2 linked regions of the Magnetospirillum sp. XM-1 genome follow. The protein of the gene in region 1 interacts with the protein of each later gene in a pairwise test. Links are inferred from orthologs where the notes say so. Each region holds a gene or a part of one and is shown in the gene's direction. Other genes may lie near its edges.

Region 1 (6,236 bases):
CGATCGGAATGTCGTCGCCGGGGAAGTCATACGAGCTCAGCAGCTCGCGCACTTCCAGCTCGACCAGATCCAGCAGCTCGGGATCGTCGACCATGTCGCACTTGTTCATGAACACCACCAGGGCGGGCACGCCGACCTGACGGGCCAGCAGGATGTGCTCGCGGGTCTGGGGCATGGGGCCGTCGGCGGCCGACACCACCAGGATGGCGCCGTCCATCTGCGCCGCGCCGGTGATCATGTTCTTCACATAGTCGGCGTGGCCGGGGCAGTCCACGTGGGCGTAGTGGCGGTTGCTGGTCTCGTACTCGACGTGGGCGGTCGAGATGGTGATGCCACGGGCCTTCTCTTCCGGCGCCTTGTCGATCTGGTCGTAGGCGGTGAAGGTGGCGCCGCCGGTCTCGGCCAGGATCTTGGTGATCGCCGCGGTCAGCGAGGTCTTGCCATGGTCAACGTGACCGATGGTCCCGATGTTGCAGTGAGGCTTGTTGCGCTCGAATTTAGCCTTGGCCATTTTTCAACCCGTCCGATCGCGGCGCTGCCGCATGTGTCAAACCATGGTCCCGGTCGGGTACGGCGGCGGGGAGTGGAGCGGGTGAGGGGAATCGAACCCCCGTCATCAGCTTGGAAGGCTGTTGCTCTACCATTGAGCTACACCCGCCAGATCGTCCCGCTGGGCCGCACCGCCTGGTGCTCGACCTGAAGAAACCGTTCCCCGTCATCCGGCCCGAACCGGGGCACCCGGCCCTATTGGGGAGGATATTTGGTGGAGGGGGGAGGATTCGAACCTCCGTACTCATAAGAGGGCAGATTTACAGTCTGCTGCCATTAACCGCTCGGCCACCCCTCCACACCGTCATCCGGTTTTTGCCGGGGCGACGGGAGGGCTGTACTTATGGGAATTTCCGGGGGCTTGTCAATCCGAAAAGAGCAGGTTAAATGCCGATGCAACAGGAGAGCCCCATGAAAAAGAGAGACGAACGCAATCGCCCCCACGCCCAGGGCAAGGGAAGGCCCCAGCAAACCCCGCGTGGTGGAGGCGGAGGCGGCGGTTCGTCCATCTGGCTCTACGGCATTCACGCGGTGACTGCCGCCCTGGCCAACCCCGAGCGGCGCGTCCGCCGGCTGGTGGCGACGGCCGAGGCGGCCAAGGCCCTGCCCCCCTGCAAGGTGCCGGTGGAAGCCATGGACCGGGCCGACATCGACCGGCTGGTGGCGCCGGGCGCCGTCCACCAGGGCGTCGCCCTGCTGGTCGAGCCCCTGCCCGCCGTCACCATCGAGGACGTCATCCGCAGCGCCGAGATGGCGTCTTCCGCCCTGGTGCTGGTGCTGGACCAGGTCACCGATCCGCACAATGTCGGCGCCATCCTGCGCTCGGCGGCGGCGTTCGGCGCCCTGGCGGTGGTGGCTCCCGACCGCCACGCCCCCGACGAGACCGGCACCCTGGCCAAATCCGCCTCGGGCGCGCTGGAGCGCATGCCGCTGGTGCGGGTCACCAATGTGGTCCGCGCCCTGGAGGACCTGAAGAAGGGCGGCTTCTGGACCGCCGGTCTGGCCGCGGACGCGCCGAAGACCCTGGCCGAGGCCAAGCTGTCGGGCAAGGTGGTGCTGGTGCTGGGCGCCGAGGGCGAGGGCATGCGCCGGCTCACCCGCGAGCATTGCGACCATCTGGTCCGCCTACCCATGTGCGGCGAGATGGAAAGCCTCAACGTCTCCAACGCCGCCGCCGTGGCGCTTTACGAGATGCGGCGCGAGGGATGATCCCCGTCTGGCTCCTGGGCGTCGGGCAGATCGCCGTCGCCTTCGCCGCCGTGACCCTGGTGGGACGGCTGGTCCTGGCCGGACGCTTCGGCATGGGCGTGCAGGCCCTGGCCGGCTGGGGGGCGCTCTGCCTGCTTCTGACCCTGTGGGGGGTGCTGACGCCGCTCTCGCTGCGCATCCCCGCCACGGGCTTCCTGGCGGCCGCCCTGGCCGCCCTGGTCCTGACCCGGCGCCTGGCCTGGCGCGAGGACCTGGCCGAGGTCGGCCGCCTGCTGCCGCTCGCCCTGCCGCTGCTGGCGGTGCTGGCCCCCATGGAGCCGTCCCAACTGGACGTCTTCGCCCTGATCCTGCCCAACAGCGCCTATCTGTTCGACCACGGGGTGTTTCCCACCGCCGCCGGCCCCCTGGCCCATTCAGACGCCCCGGTCGCCCCGTACAACGTCGCCCTGCTGCCGTTTCTGGGCTCCCTGGCCGGCGGAGGCTTCGCGCCCGCCGGCATCGCCCAGGCCACGGTCTGGCTGCATCTGCCCGCCGCCCTGATGCTGGGCCGCGCCTTGAGCGACGGCCGGCGCCCCGGCTGGGGCATGGCGGCGTTCGGATTGCTGTTGGCCACCGCCATCAATCCCGGCTTCGTGCCGCGCGTCTCCTTCGCCGGCTACGGCGAGGCGCCGCTGGCCATCACCCTGATGGCCGCCCTGTGGCTGGGATCGCGCCTGCTGGAAGCCAGGCAGCCCGAGCCCCGCCTGCCGACCGCCCTTGCCCTGGTGCTGGCATCGCTGATCGCCGTCAAGCAGCAGGGGATCGGCCTGTTCCTCTCCCTGGGCCTCGCCGGCCTGCTGATGGGTCTCGGCCAGCCGCGCCAGCAATGGTGGCCCCGCCTGCGGCCGCTGGTGCTGGCCGCCCTGCCCGCCCTGGCGCTGTACCTGGCGTGGCGTGCGCATGTCGTCCTGCGCTTTCCCACCGGAGAACTGGTCAGCGACGTGAAGGGCGCCTGGCGCGACGCCCACCTGGTGGAGATCCTGCGCGACATGGCCTGGGTCGCCAAGAACAAGGCGTTCCAGTTCGGCCTGTTCGCGGTGGTGATCGGCCTGGCGATCAGACCGCCCGCGGCGACATCGGCTATGACCCGGACCATGCTGCGGCTCACCGCGCTGACCATGGCGTTCTTCACCCTGTTCCTGATCGCCACCTATCTCCTGCATTTCGGTCGCGAGCATTCCTATTTCCGCTACAACACCCAACTGTCCCTGGCGGCGCTCCTGGCCCTGGTCATGGCGGCGCGCGACCTGGCACGAGGACGCCCCGCGCCGCCGCCCCTGGTCCGGCGCCTGCTGGCCGGCACCGCCATCGCGCTGATGCTGGGCACCCCGGTGGCCGCCGAAATTCTGCTGCGCTTCGACCGCGACCAGCCCCAGCCGCAATTGCGCTTCCTGGCCCGCGGCCTGGCCGCCGAGATTCCCTCCGACGCCCGCATCGCCCTGATCCTGCCCGGGGACAATTCCACCAGCGGCATGGCCTTGGAATCGCTGCTGCGCAACACCCATCCCCGCCGGCCGGATCTGACCGTGACCCACGTCCAGACGCCGACCAGGCGGACCCTGGCGGAAATGGAGGCGAAGGGCTTTACCCTGGCGCTGGTGTCGTGCACGGATTCGGCCGCCCCACTGGGACTTGGCCCCGACCTGCCGGCCCGTTCCGCCCTGCTGCTGCGGCTGGAGGGGGAAACCTGGAAGCCGGTGCGGACCTGGACCTATCCCGCCACGGGCAAGCGCGGCAAATGGGGCTGGACGAATTTCATCGCCGAGGAGCCGTTCTGCATGGGATTGGAGTAATCCGTTCCCCCTTGCGAAGGGCGGAGTTCGCCTCTAATTTCCCCCCGACGCCGGTTTAGCTCAGCTGGTAGAGCACCTGATTTGTAATCAGGGGGTCACGGGTTCGAACCCTGTAGCCGGCACCAAAAATTTGATGCATTTCAACACACTAAGAAGGCCCGATCTCGCGATCGGGCCTTTTGCTTTCCCTCGTCCTCAGGAAGTCCCCCTATTGCCCCCGTTGGGCAGAGGATCGGCGGACGCGAGGTTAGCTGGCCGCCTCCAGGGCCACATCCTCATCCACGATCGCCTGCATGTTGAACTTGGCGACCAGACCGGCCAGCGTGGCGTTCTCTGTCATCTCGTCGTGTGGGATCAGGACATAGCGCCAGGGCTTGCCGCCATAGGAGGCCGCATGCCGGGTGGCGTAGCCGACCCAGGTTCGGGCGGCGGTGGCCTTGGCCTGCACCGTGTCATCGGTCATGTCCTTGCGGGCCTTGATCTCGACGATCAGCTTCTCGGTGGCGGTCTCCACCACGAAGTCCGGCTCGTATTTTTCGTGGCGCCGGTACTCGATCTGAAACTGCTTCGGCCCAGGCTTCACCCAGCGCTCCACCTTCGGCTCGTGGGTGTCGATCAGGACCGCGAATAGGCGCTCCTCGTTCGACTGGAAAGACTGGTGCGGGAAGACGCACTTGGTGAAGCCGTCGAAGACATGCTTCCTGGTGTCGCCAGCCGGCACCACCGGCTTGCGGAAGTCCCGAACTGCCTTGGGGTCCGTCACCTTGAAGGCGAGCGGCTTGAGCAGGGTGAAGCCTTTGGACACCTTGCCAACGTAGCGCGTCGGCGTCTCCACGTAGTGCGCCATCATCTGGCTGAAGATGGTGTCGGCAAGCATCTTGCCCTGGGTCAGCAGGACGTTCTCGACGTCATCATCCTCGCTGAGATAACCGCGCAGGTGGGCGACCATCTGGCCCGCCAGCTTGTAGAGCAGATCGGCCGTGGCGTCGTAGTCCACCTCGTCGTGGTCGATCAGGTGGGTCACCAGATAGTCTTCGAACCGCTCCTCGCGGCGGTCGGCCAGCGTGCGGGCGATGGTGCGGCGCCGCTCGGTCCGAAGCTCGTGGATGGTGATTTCCATCGACATCGGCTGCGGCGTCAGACGATCCAGGCCGGTAAGATCGAAGTCGGAGAAGCTGAAGGTGACCTCGCTGGTCGGCAGAACCACGATCTCCGGGATCTCGATGGTCTGCTCGGCCACCTTGGTGGTGACGGTGGCGACGATGGCGCCGACATCGGCGGCGGCGATGACGCCTTCCAGGGTGCCCTGGGCCGGGCGAGTGATCTCGGCCACACGCTGGGCGATCTTCTCCTGCACCTCGGGCCTCTTCAACTGGTCGAGGTTGGGAAGCTCGCGCTCCATCTGGCGGATGACCTGCAAGGTTACGTTGGCCACCGTGCGGGCCTCTTGGGTGTCGAAGATCGGCGCCGGAGCAGGCTTATCCGGGGAGGCCTCCACCTTGCTGGTCAAGACGGTCTCCAGCACCGTGGGGGATTCAAGGAGAACCGCCCCTTCCAAGGACACGTCGCCGCCATTGCCGATCTGGACGGCCTTCACCTTGAGCGGCGAACCATCCTCGCGGGCCTGGCGAATCACTTCATCGAATCGGTCATGCGCGATCACCGTCAGGGTGTCGACCGCCTCGACGCCGGTACGGGCGCCGTAGGGCAAGCGCAGGCCACGGCCAAGGGTCTGCTCGGTCAGGATTTCCGAAGCCGAGGCCCGCAGGGGCACGATGGTGTAGAGGTTGGTGACGTCCCAGCCTTCCTTCAGCTTGTTGACGTGGATGACGATTTCGGTCTTGCCGTCCTTCTCCAGTCCAACCAGCTTCTCGGCGGCCTCGTCGCTCTCCTCGCCTTTCAAGGCCGAGTGAACCTCGATCACCCGGTCCTTGTAGCGCCCGCCAAAGAACTTGTCGTCCTCGACGGTCTCTCGGATTTCCCGCGCATGGGCGGTATCCTGGGCCACGACCAGCATGAACGGATGGACCAGCGGGCGCCCGGTCTCGCGGGCATAGATGTCCAGTTCGACCTTCACGTTTTCGTGGGCGTGAACGCCATCCTCCAGCTTGATCCGCTCCAGTTCCTTGGGGCTGACCGAGGACGGGTTGAAGTTGGCGCGGGTGGCAACGGCCGGTTCCTTCACGAACCCGTCTTCCATGGCCTCGGCCAGACCGTACCGGTAGATGACGTTGGCGAAGTCGACGGACTTGGCACCCACGGTCTTGGGCGTGGCGGTCAGTTCCAGACCCAGGATCGGCTTCAGTTCGGCCACCGCCTTCATGCCCGCCTTGGCGCGGTAGCGATGGGCCTCGTCCATCAGCATGACAAGATCGGGCAGACCTGCCAGGTAGTCGAAGTAGCTTTCGCCGATGTATTCCTGCAGGGCCTTGATGCGGCCTGCGTCCTTATTGATCTTGTCGACGTTGAAGATGTTGATGATCACGTCGGCGTCGAACATCTCGCCCTGGCGGCGCAGGCCCTTGCCCTGGTCCCAGTTGTCGCCCGTGACGATGACCGGCGGGTTCTGGGCAAACTCGGCGATGCCCCGGAAGACGTATTTCGCCCCAGTGGGCGACGGTTCCTCGCTGGCGCCACTTTCACCTG
Region 2 (6,360 bases), 1.6 Mb from region 1 along the record:
TCGGTGATCAGCCGGTACATGCGCTTGGTGCCGGCGGTGAGGAAGGCGATGTACTCGTTGGCCTCGTCGTCCAGCTTGTCGCGGTAGCGGCGGTCGAGCATCTGGGCATAGCCGGTGATGACGCGCAGCGGCGTCTTCAGGTCGTGGGAGGCCACATAGGCGAAGCGTTCCAGGTCGGCGTTGGAGCGTTCCAGCATTTCGGCGGCGGCGCGGCTGGTCTGTTCGGCCTGGCTCAGGCGGCGGTTGCGGGTGTCGAGCACCAGCACGAGAACGGCGAAGGCCAGGATTGCCATAGCGAACAGGCTGGTCTCGATCACTTCCGATTGCCTGGCGGCCTCCAGTCCGGCGGCGATGTCGGAATCGGCGAAGCCGATTACCGCCACCAGGGGATAGTCGGCCAGCCGTTTGTAAAGGAAGGTCCGCTCGATGCCATCGAGCAGAGAGCGTTTGCGGAACTTGCCCTCGGCCTTGGATTGCGCCTCGCCCCAGATCTGCAGGCTCGACATCGGCGCCGCGTCGGCCTCCGGCGGCGGCTGGCGGGCAAGGAGGATGCGGTCCAGCCCGAAAATGGCCGCCGACGAATTCGGACCCAGCGTCATGTCCCGGTAAAAGCCGGCGATCTGGCTGGAGTGGACGTTCAGCACGATGACCCCGTTCAAGCTCTTGCCGTTCAGCAGCGGCCGGGCCACGTGGAAGTACTGCCGGTCGGGTTCGGTGCTGTTGTTGTTGGCTCCGATCAGCAATCCGTCGCTTGTGGCGCCCTGGAAGTGAAGGAACGCCGCCTGGTCGGAAAGGTCGGTGCCGCGCGGCAGGGCCGGATCGGACGAGAACGCGACGCGCCCGCGCTGGTCCATGACGGTCAGGGTGCTGGAAAAGAGGTTCGATTTGGGCGGCGTCACCCGGTCGAGGAATCGTCCCAGATTGCCGGTCCCCTCGCGCTCGCTGAAATCACGCGCCGCGCGCAGGTAGACATCGGCCAGGTCGAACAGCCGGACGGTCTGAATCTCGAAGGATTGCAGGATCTTGCGCGCCTGCAATTCGGAGAATTCGACCCGCTCGCGCTCCAGCTCGTCGAGATTGTTGAGGATGATGCTGATATAGGCGCCGATCAGCGCCAGGGCGGTGACGACGATGCCAACCCGGCGAAGATCGATGAGCCTGGGCCGTTCACCCGTTGCCGGAACCGGTTCAGTCTTGCCGCGGAAAATCTGGAACAAAGACGTTCTGCCTTTGGCAATGGCGAAGAATGGCGCCCCGAGCGTGGCGGGAGACTGAGCTTATCGCGGAAATTTCACCCTGTCACGGGCGAGCCCGAAGGGGCGGCGGGTGTTGCGGGTGGGGGGCATAGCGCCGCAGCATCACGTCGCTTTGCACCATGTGATGCGACACCCAATCCTTGATCAGGGCGGCGAGGTCTCTGAGCATGGCGCCGTGGTCGGCCTTGTGGGGCGTGGCCTGATAGAGGTTCTGCAGGTCGGCCAGCCGTCCCAGCAGGGCCTGATGTTCGCGGTGGTGGGCGTCCTGGAAGGGAAAGCCGCATTCCCGCTGGGCCTTTTCCTCGCGGCTGAAATTGATGGAGGTCTGCTCGTACAATCCGGTGAGGAACGTGCCGATGGCGGTGTCGGCGCCCGCATGGCGGAGCGTGGCCTCGAATTCGTTCACATGGGCCAAGAACTGTTTCTGCGCCTTGTCGATTTCCGGGTGACCGGTACTCATGGCGTCGCGCCACACCAACATCGCTGCCTCCGGGCGTCGTCTCCACGCCCATTCCCTTTTCTAAAGGTAGGATGCGAAACGTGCGACGCCCAGTCCATCCATACCGATGTCCGGTTGCTGGCCAGACACAAGGTCGGCGATCACCCGGCCCGAGCCGCAGGACATGGTCCAGCCGAGCGTGCCGTGTCCGGTGTTCAGCCACAGGTTGGAGAACGGCGTGGCGCCCAGCAGCGGCACGCTGTCGGGGGTGACGGGACGCAGGCCGGCCCAGGGCTCGGCGCGGTCGAAATCGCCGCCGTCGGGGAACAGGCGCCGGGTGTTCTCCAGGATCAGGCGGGACCGCAGCGGGTTGAGCGAACGGTCGTAGCCCGCCATCTCGGCGGTTCCGGCGGCGCGCAAGCGGTCGCCCAGGCGGGAATAGACCATCTTGTGCTCGTCGTCGGTGACGGAGACGAAGGGCGCGCCGGCATGGTTGGCCACCGGCACGGTGACGGAATAGCCCTTGGCCGGAATGACGGGCAGCTTCAGCCCCAGCGGCCGGGCCAGCAGGGGCGAGTCGCAGCCGGCGGCAAGGACATAGGCGTCGCCGGCGATGGTCTCGGCCCCGGCGGCCAGGCCGCTCACCCGGCCGCCGTCCCGGAGCAGGCCCTGGATCGGCACGTTCCAGCGGAACTCGACGCCCCTGGCCGCCGCCAGTTCCGCCAGGCGGCGGGTGAATTTGTGGGCGTCGCCGCTTTCGTCGTCGGGGGTGTAGATGCCGCCGGCCAATTCCCCCCGCACGGCGGCCAGGGCGGGTTCGATGCCGACGCACTCGTCCGCGTTTTTGGGCATGCGGCGCAGGCCGTGGCGGATCATCACCTCGGCGGCGCGGCAGGCGTGCTCGAACTCGGCGCCGTCGCGGTAGACGTGGAGGATGCCCCGGGTCTGCTGGTCGTAGTCGATGCCGGTCTCGGCGCGCAACTCGCCCAGGCAGGCGCGGGAATACAGGGCGACCCGCAGCGTGCGTTCGGTGTTGATCTCGGCTTGGCTGCGCGGGCAATTGGCCAGGAAGCGCAGGCCCCAGGCCCACAGCGCCGGATCCCAGCGGTTCCAGCGGAACAGGAGCGGCGCGTCCTCGCGGCCCAGCCATTTCAGCACCTTGGGCAGGACGGACGGGTTGGCCCAGGGCTCGGCGTGGCAGGGGGACACCTGGCCGCCATTGGCGAAGCTGGTCTCGAGCCCGGCGCCCTCGCGCCGGTCCACCACGGTCACGTCGTGACCGGCCCTGGCGAGATACCAGGCGCTGGCGGTGCCGATCACTCCGGCTCCGATGACCACGACCTTCACTTCAGTCCTCCGTGCGAGCCCGAAACATCTAATGCAGCCGCTCCGCGTTGGCAAATGGGCAGTTGCGCATTACCCTTGGGGGATGAGCGACGAGATACTCAGCGTTGAACAGATGTACCGGGCCGACGGCCTGGCCCTGTCGGCGGGAATTGCCGGCGAGCGGCTGATGGAGGCGGCGGGATGGGCCGTGGCCCGTGCCGCGCGGCGCCTGTTGCCCCGGGGCCGCGTCGCCATCCTGTGCGGTCCCGGCAACAACGGCGGCGACGGCTTCGTGGCGGCGCGGCTGCTGGCCCGCGAGGGAAGGGCGGTGCGCGTCGGCCTGCTGGGCGATCCGGCGCGGCTGAAGGGGGACGCCGCCCTGATGGCGGAGCGCTGGACGGGACGGGTCGAGCCCTTGACGCCGGCCGTCCTCGACGGCTGCGTCGGCGTGATCGACGCCCTGTTCGGCGCCGGGCTGGCCCGCCCCCTGGACGGCGAGGCCCGATTGGTGGTCGAGGAGATCGGCCGGCGTAAGCTGCCGGTGATCGCCGTCGACGTTCCCTCGGGCGTTCACGGCGACAGCGGCGCCGTGATGGGCGCCGCCCCCGATTGTCTCGCCACCGTGACCTTCTTCCGCCCCAAGCCCGGCCATTGCCTGGTTCCCGGACGGCTCAAATGCGGCGAGGTCGTCGTCGCCGATATCGGCATTCCCGACGCGGCGCTGGACGACATCAAGCCCGCCATTCGCCGCAACGGGCCGGCGGCCTGGGCGTTGCCCGCCATCGCGCCCGACGGGCACAAATACTCCCGCGGCCACGCCCTGATCCTGGGCGGGGCCGAGATGACCGGCGCCGCCAGGCTGGCGGCGCGTGCCGCGCGCCGCGTGGGGGCGGGGCTGGTCACCATCGCCGCGCCGCCCCGGGCGCTGGACCTCTATCGTGCCGGCGATCCCGGCCTGCTGGTGATCTCGGCCGAGCCCTTCGACGCCGCGCTGGCCGATCCGCGCCGCAACGCCCTGCTGCTCGGTCCCGGCGGCGGGGTGGGCGAGGGGATGGCGTCCCGGGTGGCGGCAGCGCTGGCCACCGGGCGGCCTTGCGTGCTGGATGCCGACGCGCCCGGCAGTTTCGAAGGAAGGGGCGAAGATCTGTTCCGGCGCCTGTCCGACCGGATCGTCCTCACCCCCCATGACGGCGAGTTCAAGCGCCTGTTCGGCGAGGTGGCCGGGAGTCGCCTGGAACGGGCGCTGCACGGGGCGCGGGCCTCGGGGGCGGTGGTGCTGCTCAAGGGGCCGGACACCGTGGTGGCCCATCCCGACGGTCGCGCCACCATCACCACCGATGCGCCGCCCTTCCTTGCCACCGCCGGGTCTGGCGACGTGCTGGCCGGGCTGATCGTCGGGCTGCTGGCCCAGGGGATGGAACCTTTCGCCGCCGCCTCGGCCGCCGCCTGGTTGCACGGGCGGGTGGCTGTCGCGCATGGGCCCGGCCTGATCGCCGAGGATCTGCCGGACGCCCTTCCCGCAATCCTGGCCGCAAGGGGGGGTAATCACCCATGAACGAGGTTCAGACTGCCGCTGTCACTCTGCTGGCCCGCCTGAAGGGCGTGTGGCGCGACATCGCCGGCTCGGACGGGGCGGGCAAGGTGCCGCCGCTCTCTCCCCTGTTGCCCGAGGGCGATCTGGTCCGGCTGCGCGCCCAGATGGCGGCCTGCCTCGAATCGCGGGGCGGCGAGGTTTCCGCCCGCGCCCGGGCGGCGGCCCTGGGGCGGGCCTATCTGTCCCTGGCGGCCGAGGGACGGGTGCGCTTCCTGTCCCTGCTGGCCACGGATTTCGGGCCGGACCGGGATGCGGTGGACGCGGCGGCGGCGGCCATGGCCGGGGCGGCGGACGACGCGGCGCGCGCCCGGGCCGAGATGGCGCTGCGCCAGGCGCTGGAGCCGCCGCGCCTCAAATTGCTGACCCAGTTCAACGCGCTTCCCGAGGGCGTCAAGTTCCTGGTGGACATGCGGGCCGAACTGATGGGGCTGATGCGCGAGCATCCCCATCTGGCGCCGCTGGAGGGCGACCTGAAGGGGTTGCTGACCTCGTGGTTCGACGTGGGCTTCCTGGTGCTGGAGCGCGTCACCTGGCGCTCTGCGGCGGCCGTCTTGGAAAAGATCATGCAGTACGAGGCGGTGCATGCCATCCAGGGCTGGACCGACCTGAAGAACCGCCTGGATTCCGACCGCCGCCTCTACGCCTTCTTCCATCCGCGCATGCCCGATGAGCCGCTGATCTTCGTCGAGGTGGCCCTGGTCCAGGACATGGCCGGCAACGTCCAGGACCTGCTGGACCCCACCGCGCCGCTGGGCGACGTGGACAAGGCCGACACCGCCATCTTCTATTCCATCAACAACGCCCAGCGTGGTCTGGCGGGAATCAGCTTCGGCAATTTCCTGATCAAGCGGGTGGTGGACGACCTGTCGCGGGAGTTCAAGCAGATCAGGACCTTCGCCACCCTGTCGCCCATCCCCGGCTTCCGCCGCTGGCTGGACGGCCGCCTGACCACGGGCGAGCCGGGTCTGCTGACGCCCGCCGAGCATAAGGCGCTGACCCGTGCCACCGGCGGCATGGGCGCCAAGGGCAGCCTCAAGGCGCTGCTGGCCGAACCCGACTGGACGGCCGAGCCCCTGCTGGCCGAGGCGCTGGAGGGGCCGCTGACCCGGCTCGCCGCCCGCTACCTGGCTCGCGAGAAGCGCCCCGACGGCATGGCGGCGCTGGACCCGGTGGCCCATTTCCACCTGTCCAACGGGGCGCGTGTCGAGCGGATCAACTGGATGGCCGACATGTCGGCCAACGGATTGGCGCAGTCGGCGGGGCTGATGGTCAACTACCTCTATGACCTGGGCGACATCGATTCCAACCACGAAGCCTATTCGGCCAGTGGCAAGGTGGCGGTGTCGGGACGGGTCAAGGCGTTGATTAAGGGCTAGGGGGCGGGCGGGACGCCCGCGCTCCCAATGATCGTGGAGCGCGGGCGTCCCGCCCGCATTCCCGACTCAGCCGGCGCGGATCTGGGCGACGAAGCGGTCCACCTGGGTTTCCAGCTGGGCGGAATCGCGCGACAGGGTCGAGGCGGCATCCAGCACCTGGCGGGCGGCGTCGCCGGTTTCGGCGGCGGCGGCGTTGACCCGGGTGATGGTCTCGGTCACTTCCGAGGTGCCCTGGGCCGCCTGCTGGACGTTGCGGGCGATTTCGCCGGTGGCGGCGCCCTGTTCCTCCACCGCGGCGGCGATGGAGCCCGAGATCTGGTTGATCTGGCCGATGGTGCTGGCGATGCCGCCGATGGCGGTGACCGCGTC

What was found.
Region 2: the proteins of rlmB (region 1) and XM1_RS16875 interact in binary tests that used the Escherichia coli proteins (3 or more experiments, as listed by UniProt). The link is inferred for Magnetospirillum sp. XM-1 from one-to-one orthologs.

What each region holds. Positions count from the first base shown.
Region 1 is NZ_LN997848.1:2,077,638-2,083,873, reverse strand. Bases 33-2,859 are described here. They hold rlmB (23S rRNA (guanosine(2251)-2'-O)-methyltransferase RlmB), read left to right. Parts: upstream 33-960; coding sequence 961-1,758; downstream 1,759-2,859. Other genes in these bases: XM1_RS09675 (hypothetical protein), read left to right, coding at 1,755-2,859; tuf (elongation factor Tu), read right to left, coding at 33-511. Outside these bases: more of tuf, read right to left, coding at 1-32; more of XM1_RS09675, read left to right, coding at 2,860-3,590; XM1_RS09665 (DEAD/DEAH box helicase), read right to left, coding at 3,838-6,090; XM1_RS09660 (hypothetical protein), read left to right, coding at 6,068-6,236. UniProt on the Escherichia coli protein: Specifically methylates the ribose of guanosine 2251 in 23S rRNA.
Region 2 is NZ_LN997848.1:3,643,323-3,649,682, reverse strand. What follows is about bases 2,400-5,350. They hold XM1_RS16875 (bifunctional ADP-dependent NAD(P)H-hydrate dehydratase/NAD(P)H-hydrate epimerase), read left to right. Parts: upstream 2,400-3,124; coding sequence 3,125-4,576; downstream 4,577-5,350. Other genes in these bases: XM1_RS16870 (malonyl-CoA decarboxylase), read left to right, coding at 4,573-5,350; XM1_RS16880 (D-amino acid dehydrogenase), read right to left, coding at 2,400-3,042. Outside these bases: XM1_RS16890 (ATP-binding protein), read right to left, coding at 1-1,217; XM1_RS16885 (bacteriohemerythrin), read right to left, coding at 1,300-1,716; more of XM1_RS16880, read right to left, coding at 1,777-2,399; more of XM1_RS16870, read left to right, coding at 5,351-5,991; XM1_RS16865 (globin-coupled sensor protein), read right to left, coding at 6,058-6,360. UniProt on the Escherichia coli protein: Bifunctional enzyme that catalyzes the epimerization of the S- and R-forms of NAD(P)HX and the dehydration of the S-form of NAD(P)HX at the expense of ADP, which is converted to AMP.